Regions from separate parts of the Flavobacterium jumunjinense genome, predicted to be linked through region 2. Evidence: riboswitches for the same ligand, from Rfam matches in the RefSeq annotation. Region 2 holds a riboswitch; the other holds the start of a gene.
The links. Region 2 has a riboswitch for cobalamin ahead of L2Z92_RS12455 (TonB-dependent receptor plug domain-containing protein). Riboswitches for the same ligand answer to the same signal wherever they lie in the genome.
Positions count from the first base shown of each region.

Region 1 (7,169 bases), 1.8 Mb from region 2:
AGAAAGGAAATACTGGCTGTACTTGGGTTGGACTAATAACTTTAAAAACTCCTTTTAATGTTTCGTTTGAAAATAATGCATCATTAAAAAGATAAATTTCGCCATCAACAACTTCAAATTGAGGCTTTACAATATTTTTAACTACGGTACTGGTTGTTGGAACAAGTGTCTTATCTAAATAGTAACTAACTATTGTCTCCTTAAAATTTTCTTTTCCTTTAAAATAAAAATGATATTTATGACCAGTTCCTTTTGCAAATAAGTATTTAGATAAATTCTCAATTTTATTAATCTTAGATTTTACCTGATTCTTATAAGGTATTATTTTGTCTTTTTGTAATATTTGCATTCCTCCACCCCAACTTGCTATTGCAAAAGTTGAATCATTAACTTCACAAACATCAATAACATAATTAGACAGAAGACCCTCTTTTATTTGAAATACTTTAAAATCTTTACCATTAAACTTTACTAATCCATCATCTGTCCCTAACCAAATATATCCTTTATTATCTTGAATAATACCATAACACAAATCATGAGGTAATCCGTTCGAAGTATTATAATGCGTAGTTTTATACTGCGCAGTACTCCAAAAAAAAGAAAAAAGTAATACTTGGATTAGAAGTCTTATCATTCTATTAGATATTAATTTCTATTTCCTTCAATAATATTATAAATTTCTAATGCTTTACCATCTGTCAAAAGCGAAACAAAATGACATATATGCAATAATTGATCGTATACACTTTCTTTTTGAAACTGAAAACGATCGGGTAATAACTTTAAAATGATAACATCATAACTTGAAGCATTACCTTCAATTTTATTATGATAAGCTGTACAGAATTTATCCAATAATGTATTGATTATTCTATACCCCACCACTTCTTTTTGAACCACTTCTTTACATTGATAAACATTAGCAACACTAAGCTGAATAATATCATTCATTTGCGCGTTGTATTGACTTTTATCCATCAAAGAAAAAGGAAAATTTCCACTCAAAATAGCATCTTCATTTTCCATAAATACTTTTACAGCATCATTAATTAAACTCCCAATTGCCAATGCTCTCAAATAACTTACTCTATCTTCTTTGTTCGTTAATTGATGATATTTTTTAATATCGATACCATTTTTAACTAACTTGATCAAATATTCTAAGGCATATTCTTCCTGAATTAGTCCTAAATTAATACCATCTTCAAAATCGATAATAGTATAACAAATATCATCTGCTGCTTCAACTAAATAAGCCAAAGGATGTCGTTCAAAACCAATATCATTTCCTGTTTTATTCGAAATCAAACCTAATTCTTTTGCAACATCTGCAAAAAAAGCTTTGTCTTGTTGAAAAAAACCATATTTTTTATCGCAAATTCGCGAAGTCGGTTTCTTTGGCAAACTTTCTTTAGGATACTTCATAAAAGCACCTAAAGTAGCATACGAAATACGCAAAGCACCTTCAATTCCTTCTCTTGAAGTTGTAAGTACAGAAAAACCATTTGCGTTTCCTTCAAAATCAATTATATCTTGCCACTCTTTATCAGTAAGCTTGTCTTGATATTGCTTTCCTCTTCCCGTTTTAAAATATTCTCCAATTGCCTTTTCTCCTGAATGACCAAAAGGTGGATTTCCAATATCATGCGCTAATGAAGCAGCAGCAACTATTGTTCCAAAATCATTCATTTGATAACCATGTTCTGCTAAATAAGGTCTTTTTTCCAGAACTTGTTTACCAACCAAACGACCAATTGAACGGCCAACTACAGAAACCTCTAAACTATGTGTTAAACGATTGTGTACAAAGTCTGTTTTAGAAAGCGGTATAACTTGCGTTTTATCTTGCAAGCTTCTAAAGGCAGATGAAAAAATAATCCTATCATAATCTACTTCAAAACCCAAACGCGTATCATCTTGATCTTTACGCAATCTTTTATTTGTATCACCATGACGTTTTAAAGACAATAATTCTTCCCATTTCATTTTGTTTTCCATCACTCTTACCTAAGTTTATTTTTAATTATTCAGACCTCAAAGATACAGAATTAGATAAGTTTACAAACTAGTACCAGTACTACTTGTTTCAAACAATGTTACAGAATTAACAAATTATCGAAATTTATAAATTTATTCTACTGCTATTTGTAATACTTTTGTAGCTATTTAAGTTCTTAATTTATTTCACTTCAACCAATAAAGGTTTTACTTAACTGTAGATTAATAGGGAATCGTGTGCAAATCACGAACTGTCGCGCAACTGTAAGTAACAAACGCAAATTTTTATCTGAAATAGGCTCCACTGTTTGTTTTTCACAAATGGGAAGGACGGTAAAAATGTTACAAGTCAGGAGACCTGCCTTTTATTGAATTGACAATGCTTTCGCGATTTGAAGCAATAGTCAGGATTGATATCTATAATACACGACAAATATTTAAAACATACTTTGTTGTGCATTTCTCTATTATACATATTAAAAACCAACTATTCTTATTTCAAAAAAACATTAGAAATGCATCAAGAGCTTTTAGAACTGATTTATTCAATTTAAAAGCAAAAAAATGCGTACAAACAATCTAGGCTACCCGCGAATTGGTAGCAACAGAGAATTAAAAAAAGCCTGCGAACTATATTGGTCAGGCAAAATTACAAGTGATGAACTTGTAGCAACAGGAGAAAAAATCAGAAAAGACAATTGGCTATTACAGGCTAATGCCGGAATTGATTTAATTCCTTCCAATGACTTTTCTTTTTACGATCAAGTATTAGATCTAAGTTTAACTTTGGGGGCAATTCCCGAACAGTACAAAGAATTTTCAGAAAAAAATTCTGAATTAGATCTTTATTTTGCAATGGCAAGAGGTGCTCAAAAAGACAACCTTGATGTAAAAGCAATGGAAATGACGAAATGGTTCGACACTAACTACCATTATATTGTTCCTGAATTTACAAGAAATCAAAAATTCAGTTTGTTCTCTGAAAAAATAATAAACGAATTCAAAGAAGCAAAAAAACTAGGAATAAAAACAAAACCAGTCTTAATAGGTCCTGTTTCCTATTTATTACTTGGAAAAGAAAAACAAACAGGTTTTCACCGAATAGAACTAATCAACAATTTACTTCCTGTTTACTTTGAAATCCTAAAGAAATTAGAAGCCGAAGACGTAGAATACATTCAATTTGACGAACCTTTTCTTGCACTCAATTTAAGTGATATTGAACGAGCAGCAATAACGAGAACCTACAATGAAATCAACAATCACTTCCCTACAATTAAAATCATAGTAGCCAATTATTTTGATTGTTTTGGAGAGAATTTAAGAACCGCATTGTCATTACCTGTACATACTTTACATTTAGACCTTGTTCGCTGTTCTTTGCAACTTGATGATATCTTAGCCTCTAAATACCTTTCTGACAAAACTCATTTCTCATTAGGAATTGTTGACGGAAGAAATATATGGAAAAATGATTTTAAAGAATCTTTATCTTTAATCAAAAAAGCAATTAATGCCTTCGGAAAAGACAGAATTTTAATTGCACCATCTTGTTCGTTGCTTCATTCTCCTTGTGATTTGGAACTTGAAACCAACGAAACAACTCTTACACCAGAAATTAAGCAATGGCTCGCTTTTTCAAAACAAAAAATAGAAGAAGTTGTATTACTTAAAAAATTTGCTTGTAGCGAATTAGATGCCAAGAATCATCCTGAATATATTGAAAATACAATTGCAAATGCGAAAAGGAAAACTGCCACAATTATACATAACGAAACTGTAAAAAATCGCGTATCAAAAATCGCTGAAAAAGATTCTCAGCGAGACAATTCATTCATTATTCGAAGAAAAAAACAAATTGAAGCATTGCAACTTCCATTATTCCCAACAACAACCATTGGATCTTTCCCTCAAACAACCGAAGTAAGAAGTTGGAGAGCAAAATTCAAAAAAGGCGAACTTACTCAACAACATTATGACGAATTAATTCAAAAAGAAACCGAGGAAACAATACGTTTTCAAGAAGAAACAGGTATTGACGTTTTAGTTCACGGGGAATTTGAACGTAATGATATGGTTGAATATTTCGGCGAACAACTTGATGGTTTTACATTTACAAAAAATGGTTGGGTACAAAGTTATGGTAGTCGATGTGTTAAACCTCCAATAATTTACGGAGATGTTTCTCGTCCAAAACCAATGACGGTCAAATGGTCTGAATTCGCACAGTCTTTAACAAGCAAATGGGTTAAAGGTATGCTTACTGGCCCTGTTACAATTCTTCAATGGTCATTTGTTAGAAACGATCAACCAAGGGCTACAACTTGTACACAAATTGCATTAGCTATTCGAGATGAAGTAGTAGACTTAGAGAATGCAGGTATAAAAATCATACAAATAGACGAACCCGCTATAAGAGAAGGCCTGCCCTTACGCAAGGAAGAATGGAACAATTATCTGGATTGGGCGATAAAAGCCTTTAGAATAGCCGCAAGCGGTGTTAAAGACGATACTCAAATTCACACACATATGTGTTATAGCGAATTTAACGACATTATTCAAAACATTGCCGATATGGATGCTGATATTATTACTATCGAATGTTCCCGTTCGCAAATGGAACTCCTTGATGCTTTTGCTGATTTCAAATACCCGAATGAAATTGGACCAGGTGTTTATGATATTCACTCTCCTCGTGTTCCTTCAAGCAAAGAGATGTTGCATTTACTTGAGAAAGCGACTGCTGTTATCCCTGCCGATCAATTATGGGTGAATCCTGATTGTGGTTTAAAAACGCGTCATTGGGATGAAACAAAAAAGGCATTAATTGAAATGGTTGATGCTGCAAAAAAAATGAGAGTACTCGCCCAAAAAGAAGTGCTTGTATAGATTTATTAAAAAAAACAGCCAAACAAATTTGTTTGGCTGTTTATATTTAATAATTATTATTTTAATTATGGTTTATCGTTCGCTAAAAAGAAATCTCTAGTCTTCTTAGGGTATTGCTTATAATTAATATCACTTGGATTCTCTATAATAGATTTAATTGTGATTTCATCACCTAGTTTAAACTTAGACATAACATGTTTATAATCTAACAAATAAGCACCACAGAAAAAATTCCCTTTTTCATCTTGCTCAATAATTCCAGTAAATACTCCTTTTTTCTCTCTAGACATGGTATTATATATTTTTTTCAAAGGTACGAAATCTACTCATCTAATGAAACAAAAAAAAACAGCCATCGATTGATGACTGTTTTATAAATATTAAAATTTTATTTACTTACGAACCACACATTTCACAATCATCCGGTTCTGCATTTTTCGAACGTTCAATCATTGCTTTAAATTCGGCTTCGGTCATTTCTGCCTCAACTTCAACCGCAACAGGTTCTTTTTTCTTATCGTTATTCAATGTAAACTTAATTGCATCTACAGCAGATTTTGTTCTTAAATAATACATTCCTGTTTTCAATCCGCTTTTCCAAGCATAGAAATGCATTGACGTTAGTTTCGCCATTGTTGCTCCTTCCATAAACAAGTTTAATGACTGAGATTGATCGATAAAATATCCTCTCTGACGAGACATATCTATAATATCTTTCATACTCATTTCCCAAACTGTTTTATACAAGTCTTTAATTTCTTGCGGAATATTATCTATATTTTGAATAGAACCATTATTACGCATTACTTCTTGCTTAAGATTTTCATCCCAAAGCCCTAATTCAACCAAATCATGAAGTAAATGTTTGTTTACAACAATAAACTCACCAGACAATACTCTTCTTGTATAGATATTTGAAGTATACGGCTCAAACGCTTCGTTATTCCCTAATATTTGAGAAGTAGATGCAGTAGGCATTGGTGCCAACAACAATGAGTTACGAACTCCATTTGCCATTACTTCTTTACGAAGCGAAGCCCAATCCCATCTTCCAGATAATTCTTCATCTTTTACGCCCCACATATTATACTGGAATTCTCCTTGTGATATTGGAGAACCTTCAAACGTTGAGTATGGCCCTTCTTCTTTTGCCAATTCCATAGAAGCCGTTACAGCTGCAAAATAGATTGTCTCAAAAATTTCTTGATTTAACTTTTTAGCAGCATCACTTGTAAAAGGCATTCTTAACATAATGAACGCATCAGCTAAACCTTGAACACCTAAACCAACTGGTCTATGACGTAAATTTGAATTTTCTGCTTCTTTAACTGGATAATAATTTCTATCAATTACTCTATTTAAATTACGTGTAATTCTTTTCGTTACATCGTACAAAAATTGATGATTGAATGCCCCATCTTCAATAAACATTGGCAATGATATTGAGGCTAAATTACAAACTGCAATTTCATCTTTCGATGTATATTCCATAATTTCAGTACATAAATTCGAAGAACGAATAGTACCTAAATTCTTTTGATTCGATTTTCTGTTCGCAGCATCTTTGTACAACATATACGGTGTACCAGTTTCAATTTGCGATTCTAATATTTTTTCCCAAAGCTCACGCGCTTTGATTGTTTTTCTTCCTTTTCCAGCGTTTTCATACCCAATATACATTGCTTCAAACTCGTCTCCATAAACATCATATAATCCAGGACATTCATTAGGACACATTAATGTCCAAGTTGCATTTTCTTCAACACGCTTCATGAATAAATCACACATCCACATTGCAAAGAACAAATCTCTTGCACGCATTTCTTCTTTTCCGTGATTTTTCTTTAAATCTAAGAAATCGAAAATATCTGCATGCCACGGCTCAATATATATTGCAAAACTTCCTTTTCTTTTCCCTCCACCTTGATCAACATAACGTGCTGTATCATTAAAGACACGTAACATTGGAACAATTCCGTTAGAAGTACCATTAGTTCCACGAATATAAGAACCCGTTGCTCTAACATTATGAATAGACAACCCAATTCCTCCCGCAGATTGCGAAATCATTGCCGTTTGCTTTAAAGTATCATAAATTCCATCTATACTATCATCTTGAACCGCTAAAAGGAAACATGATGACATTTGTGGTTTTGGCGTTCCTGCATTAAATAATGTTGGTGTTGCATGCGTAAAAAACTTCTTAGACATTAATTCATAAGTCTCAATCGCTGCATCGATATCATTTAAATGTATTCCTACAGAAACACGCATTAACA
Region 1 covers NZ_CP091285.1:1,001,316-1,008,484, forward strand. The annotation lists gene L2Z92_RS04665 (sensor histidine kinase) at 1-637, opposite strand, end outside; gene dgt (dGTP triphosphohydrolase) at 649-1,989, opposite strand; cobalamin riboswitch at 2,187-2,381, shown strand; gene metE (5-methyltetrahydropteroyltriglutamate--homocysteine S-methyltransferase) at 2,566-4,890, shown strand; gene L2Z92_RS04680 (hypothetical protein) at 4,956-5,180, opposite strand; gene L2Z92_RS04685 (ribonucleoside-diphosphate reductase subunit alpha) at 5,287-7,169, opposite strand, start outside.
Region 1: it holds a riboswitch for cobalamin, as region 2 does, so the genes downstream of both, metE (5-methyltetrahydropteroyltriglutamate--homocysteine S-methyltransferase) here and L2Z92_RS12455 (TonB-dependent receptor plug domain-containing protein) in region 2, are expected to answer to the same signal.

Region 2 (7,169 bases):
ATGTCATGGCCTCCAGAAGAAAATGTGAAATTATTTCCTATTTGTAATTTTTCAGTTGGCTCAACTGTTCCAATACCAACATTACCAGATTCAGTTTTAATTACCATAGCATCTGTATAGGCGTGTGCGTTATGTCTTGTTCCAAACCTTAGACTAGTAGTTCCATTACCGTTATCAGTTCCATAAATTTTGGCTCCAAAACCGTTACCCCAGGGAGAGTTTAAGAACTCAACGCCATGTGGAAGACTTAATGTCGAGCCTAAAAGAGTAAGTTTAGGTTCGTTATTTGTATATACTTGTGGAGCTAATAAAGCAAATCTTGATGTGTAATTACTAGTTTCTCCGAATCGATTAAAATCAATATATGGTGTTGCTGTTGCTGTATTCGCATTTAATACAAATGCTCCTCCCTGATCAGGAGTTAGTTCTGAATTCCCAAAAAGAAATTTTTGATTTGTTTTTATATCTCCATTTACATGTAATGAGGCATTAGGATTATCTAATCCAATACCTACATTTCCATCTCTATTTATTCTTAATCTAGCTTGACTATTTGTAAAGAAATCTATTCCAAAAAAACCAGACAAATAAGTATTCGTTCCATTGTTATATGCATTTCCATTTGATTTGTTATAAAACCCAAACCCATAACCATTAATGAATTTTGAACTATATAAAAAGCCATCGGTATCCCCAGAGCCCCAGAATTTAACACCAGGTGAAGGAGTTGCAGCAGTGGCATCCATAATTCTTAACCCAGTTTGAGAAGGATATTGTCCGAAAATTAAATTAGACAAAATAAGGGTAATTGTTAAAAAAAAATATTTATTATTCATTGATAAGAAGTTAAATTTAATACTTAGTGCGGCAAAAGTACTATATTTTATTTTTTTGTAATAATAATAATCTTAATAAAATCTAAAAGAATAGATTATTTGACTTATTCACAGTGCTTAATTTAGTTTTTTTATAAAAAGTTATCGTTAAAATATAAAAACACCTACATTTGCACTCGAATTTTGGTTGTTGTTTCGGAGTCAATCCAAACCGCATTAAAAGGGAATTAGGTGCAATACCTAAGCTGTTCCCGCAACTGTAAGCTAAAAAGCTTGTTATTATCTACATACCACTGTTGGATAATTTAGAATTTAGAATTTAGAATTTAGAAAGTATATTACTTCTAGTTTCTTACCTCTAACTTCTAACTTTAAAAATGGGAAGGTGAATAACAAGACGCAAGCCAGGAGACCTGCCACTTTCATTAAGTAACAAACTTTCGGGAAAAAAAGTTTGAGTATGGGTAAATTCTATGCTTTTCTCCCTATTTATTAAAACTATTATTAACTAAAATGAACATTAAGTTTATTAGATGGAGTGTGTGTGCAGCATTCTTAACGAGTATTTCTTATGCACAAGAAATTGATACTTTAAAAGTAAATCAATTGAATGAAGTTGTTGTATCTGATACAAAATTCGAGCAAAAAAGAGAAAAATCAGGAAAAATTATTGATGTAATTTCTACAAAAGATCTAGAAGCTAGAAAAGGACAATCTGTAGCTCAAGTGCTAAATCAAGTAGCAGGTTTAGAGGTTAACGGAAGTAATAGTTCGGCAGGTAAAAATTTAGAATACTACATTAGAGGAGGAAGAAGCCGTCAAGTGTTGATTATTATTGATGGTAATCCTGTAAATGATGCAACAAGTATCGCTTCTACTTATGATTTACGTTTGTTGCCTGTAGAGCAAATTGAGAAAATTGAAATTTTAAAAGGATCGTCAAGTGTATTATATGGTTCTGGGGCTGCTACGGGTGTAATTAGTATTACTACAAAAAAAGCAAAGAAAGATAAATTATCGGGGAATGCTTACTTCAATATTGGTACACAAAATACAGTTGAAAAAACAAACCTAAATGGTCAAGAATTTAATCAAGGATTTGGTGTAAACGGAAACATTGGTAAGTTGAGTTTTAATACAACTCTAAATAGTACTGAGGTGGATGGTTTTAGTCAGGCAACAGGAGACAACTTTGAAAGAGATTATTTTTCAAGGATTAATTTAAATCAACAATTAGGATATAAATATTCAGAAAAATTAAAATTAGACGCGTTTATTAATTACGATAAGTTAATTTCTGAGAACGATTTGGGAGCTTTTCAAGATTCTGATGTAGATAAATATGATGCAGAACAGGTAAGAGTTGGTTTTAGACCTAATTATAAATATAATAAAGGAGAAGCCTATTTAAATGTTGCTTTTGCTAATCTAGAGCGTAATTATGATTCCTATAGTTCATGGGCAATGACAACCGATGAAACATATTATAAGTCTAGAACCATTAATGCAGATTTAGTGAATAAATTAGATTTGTTTAAAGGGTTTCACTTAATTACAGGAGTTCAATCTCAATTCATGGATATGTTTCAAACAGGTGCTTTGGGAGAAGTAGATAATAAAATAACAAAGTTTAATGTAGTAGACCCTTATTTTACAGCAGTTTATAATAGCGATTTTGGATTGAACGTAAATGCTGGTGCGCGTTTAAATATTCATAGTAAATATGGAAGTAATTTGGTTTATAATGTGAACCCTTCATTCTACCTAGAAAAATATAAACTAAGAGTATTGTCATCATTTAGTACTGCATATATTACGCCAACCTTGTATCAGTTATATTCTCAATATGGGAATTTAGAATTAAAACCAGAAGAAAATGCAACAGCAGAAGTAGGGTTTGAAAAAAGTTTCTTAAATAATAAAATAGTTTTAAATGCAGTTGGATTTTATAGAGTAGAAGAAAACAAAATGAATTTTATTTCTTTATCTGCAGCTCCATGGGGACAATACCAAAATGTTGAAAATAAAATTAATGCAAAAGGTATTGAAACAAATGTAACTTATTCTCCAATTGAGAAAATTAAAGTAACAGCGAATTATACTTTTACAGAAGTAGAAAATGAAGATAAATTACTACAGTTAATTCCTAAACATAAATTCAATGCAGGAGTAGATGTTGCGATTACGAATAAATTGAAATGGTCTGCACAGTATCAGTATACCAATCAAAAAATCGATTTATTTTATAATTCAGCTATTTCTGCTACTCAAAAAATCGATTTAGATTCATATCAAATTGTAAATTCAAATATTTCTTATAAATTAAATAATTATACTTCTTTTTTTGCAGGTGTAACCAATTTGTTAGATGTTGAATTTGTTGAAAAGATAGGATATTCTACTCGAGGTAGAAATTTTAAATTGGGAGTGAATCTTCAGTTCTAATGGAATTATAGAAAACGCTTCTTTCATTTAAAAAGAAGCGTTTTTTTAAGAAAAATAAATTATCATAATATGAAGAAAATATTCCTTTTGGTAGCTTTTTTTTATGCTTCTATCGTTTTTTGTCAAAATGATTCTATAGTCAAATTAAAGGAAGTAGTTTTAATAGATACAAAACTTAAAGCTTTTTCTTTAACTCATTCTATTGTAAAACTTTCAGATAGCGTTATACAAAGAAATCCTACTTCATTAACTGAATTGTTAAGGAATAATACAACGATATATTTCAAAGAATATGGAAAAGGAATGACGTCTTCCGCCTCTTTTAGAGGAACAACTTCACAACAAACTGCTGTACTTTGGAATGGTATAAATATTAACTCTCAATTTAATGGACAAACCGATTTTAATACTATAAATAGTTTCGATTTCAATTCGATTGCTGTTAGAGCAGGTGGAGGAAGTGTGGCTTATGGAAGTGGAGCTATTGGAGGTACCATTCATTTAAATTCCTATTTAGATTTTGAAGATAAGTTTTCAAATACAGTCCGCCTAAATTATGGAAGTTATGCCACTAAAGGGATTCATTATAAGTTAAATTTAGGTTCTGATAAAATTTCGGCTAACATAAATTTTTCGAGAAATCAATCGGAAAATGATTATGAATATCTAGGTTATAATAAAAAAAATGAGAACGGAAGCTATGAAAATACTAGTTTCAATACCTTGTTTGGTTATAAAATAAACAATAAGAATACCATAAAGTTTGCTACACATTTATTCGATGGGGAGAAGTTTTTTTCTGGAACAATTGCTTCGCCATCAAGAAGTAAGTATGAAGATTATAATGCTAGAAACTTATTAGAATGGAAATATGAAGGTAAGTCTTTTATATCAAGTAGTCAAGTTGCTTATTTAACAGAGAAATATAAGTATTTTGAAAATAAAGAAAGTGATTTGTTTTCTTATGGTGAAGTGAAAAGTCTTATTTTGAAATATGATTTCTTTTATAAAATTTCAGATAAAATAAAAATAAATCCAATAATTAGTCACACTCAAAATACAGGAATTGGTACAAATGTTTCAAAAACAAAAAGAAATATTTCCTCATTAAGTCTTTTGTTCAAACATTCGTTATTAAAGAAAGTAAATTATGAAATTGGTTTTAGAAAGGAGATTACTTCTAATTATGAAAGCCCTTTGTTGTATTCTATAGGAGTAAAATATAGTCCGTTTAAATTTTATAATGTAAAGGCTAATTTTTCTAAAAACTTTAGAATTCCAACTTTTAATGATTTGTATTGGGAAGGATCTGGAAATACTGATTTGAATCCCGAACATTCTTTACAATATGAAATAAACAATATATTTAATTATAAGGACTTTGAAGTAAGACTAACTGGATTTAAAACAGATTTAAAAGATATGTTACGATGGGTTCCAAATGAATTCGGAATCTGGCGACCAGAAAATACTGATTTAGTAAATATTTATGGTTTTGAAGCAAATTTGAATTGGAAAAGAAAAATACAAAATATTAGGATTGATCTTAATGGTAATTATGCATACACTAAGTCTACTAATGAAATTACTGAAAAGCAGCTCATTTATGTGCCGTATCATAAATTCACTTCTTCATTAGCAGTTAATGTTGCTTCTTTTAGTTTGAATTATCAATATGTGTTTAATGGTGAAGTATTTACTTCTTCTGATAATTTTTATAAACTGAAAGAATATGGAATATCTAATCTGTCTATAGATTATACATTAAAGACTAAAATAAAAACGGCACTTACTTTTCAGGTATTTAATGTAGAAAATAAGCCGTATCAAAATTTATTATCCAGACCTATGCCAGGTCGAAATTACACTATGAATTTAACCCTTAATTTTTAAAAAAATGAAATTAAAAAAACTGTATTTATTAGCTGTTGTATCTTCTACATTATTTTTTTCTTGTAGTAGTGATGATGTTGCTAGAGAAGAAGAGTTAGGAGCTTACGATAATGGTGTTATTGTTTTGAATGAAGGAAACTTTGGAACAGATAACAGTGAAATATCCTATATATCAAATGATTTTTCAATTTTGAAGAACAATGTTTTTAACACGGTTAATACAACATTAACATTAGGAGATACTGGTCAAGATATTGGTTTCTATAATAATTTAGCTTTTATTGTTTTGAATAATTCTCAGAAAATAGAAGTTGTAAATCGTTATACGATGATTCATGTAGCAAGTATTACAAGTGGATTAAGTAATCCTAGATATATTACTTTCGCGAACGGTAAAGGATATGTTACAAACTGGGGTGATGGTGGTTCATCAACAGACGATTATGTTGCAGTAATAGATTTGAATACTTATGCAGTTACTTCTACCATTCCTGTTGTTGAAGGGCCAGAGAGAATTTTACATAGTAATAATAAGTTATATGTAGCGCATAAAGGAGGTTACGGACAAGGAAATAGCGTGTCAGTAATTAATCTTTCTGATAATAGTGTTGCTTCGGTAACAGTAGGTGATGTTCCAAATTCATTAGAATTGGTAGGTAATTCTTTATACGTTTTATGTGGTGGGGCTCCAAGCTGGTCTGCAACAGAAACAACGGGTGAATTAGTGAAAATTAATGTTTTAGATAACACTACAGAATCAAAAGTTTTTGCGGGTATTGCACATCCCTCTAATTTAGACTTTGAATCAAATAATTTCTATTATACTGTAGACTCTAAAATTTATAAAATGGGATTAAACGATACTGAATTACCAACAACTGAGTTGTTTTCTACAGCAAATCAAGGAGCTTATGGAATATATAGTTTTGCAGTAAACAATAGTAGAATTTATATTGGAGATGCAAAGGATTATATTTCGAATGGAGAAGTGTATGCATATTCTTTAACAGGAACTTTATTGAATAGTTTTACGGTTGGAATTTCTCCTTCTGGGATATATTTTAACAATTAATTAAACAAATAAACCTATAAGAAACGCTCCCAAAAGGAGCGTTTCTCATAGGTTTAAAAAAATAAAATATTATTTTGGAGCGTTTTCAAGATACATTTCATTACCAAAAGGATTTAATGATTTTACATCTTCAAAATGCCTGAAGTTATGTTGCGGCTGTTTAACTGAAAAACGTCCATTAATGTCGACATGATTTAAAGCTGTATTCAATAAAGGGTCACTAGTTTCACCAAGAACACCTAAGTCGTTTAAATCTTCTAATTGAGTAATGTTTGGTTGTAATCCGTTAGTGTAATCACTAAAATTATTTTTATTAGCTATTTTTAAGACAATAGGTTGCATTGCATAATTATGATTCGGATTTACATTTTCTTTTCTGAAATTAGGAGAATCATAAAGAGTAATTGAACCAACGTTTTTACCAGTCGTTGCATCACCAATTTGAGTAACATTTATGTAAGGAGTAAGCCCGTTTATAATTAATTCACTTGCAGAGGCTGTTCTTTTAGATGTTAAAACATATAGTTTATCTAAGTTTAAACTATTAATATTAGAACCGTTACTTAAGGTTGTTGTATAAAGATTCAATAATTGTTCAGGATCACTGTTAAATAGGTTTTGAATTTTATAATTCCATTGTTGTTTTCCGAAAATTTGATTATTAAACTGTCCAGTAATCATACTTGCAAGTCGAGTTGCTGTGTCTACAGAACCACCCGAATTATAACGTAAATCCAAAATTAAATGGGTGATGCCTTCAGAAGCAAAATAACTAAAAGCATTATTTAGTTCAGATTCATATTGAGAATAAAATCCATTATACATTAAGTAACCTATTTTCTTACTTCCAATTGTAAAAGTCTTTTTCAAATGAACTGGGTTTTCAGAAAAAACTGTTTTTGTTAAAGCAACAGAATTTCCGT
Region 2 covers NZ_CP091285.1:2,788,793-2,795,961, forward strand. The annotation lists gene L2Z92_RS12450 (hypothetical protein) at 1-836, opposite strand, end outside; cobalamin riboswitch at 1,004-1,271, shown strand; gene L2Z92_RS12455 (TonB-dependent receptor plug domain-containing protein) at 1,350-3,281, shown strand; gene L2Z92_RS12460 (TonB-dependent receptor plug domain-containing protein) at 3,351-5,174, shown strand; gene L2Z92_RS12465 (YncE family protein) at 5,179-6,246, shown strand; gene L2Z92_RS12470 (S41 family peptidase) at 6,316-7,169, opposite strand, start outside.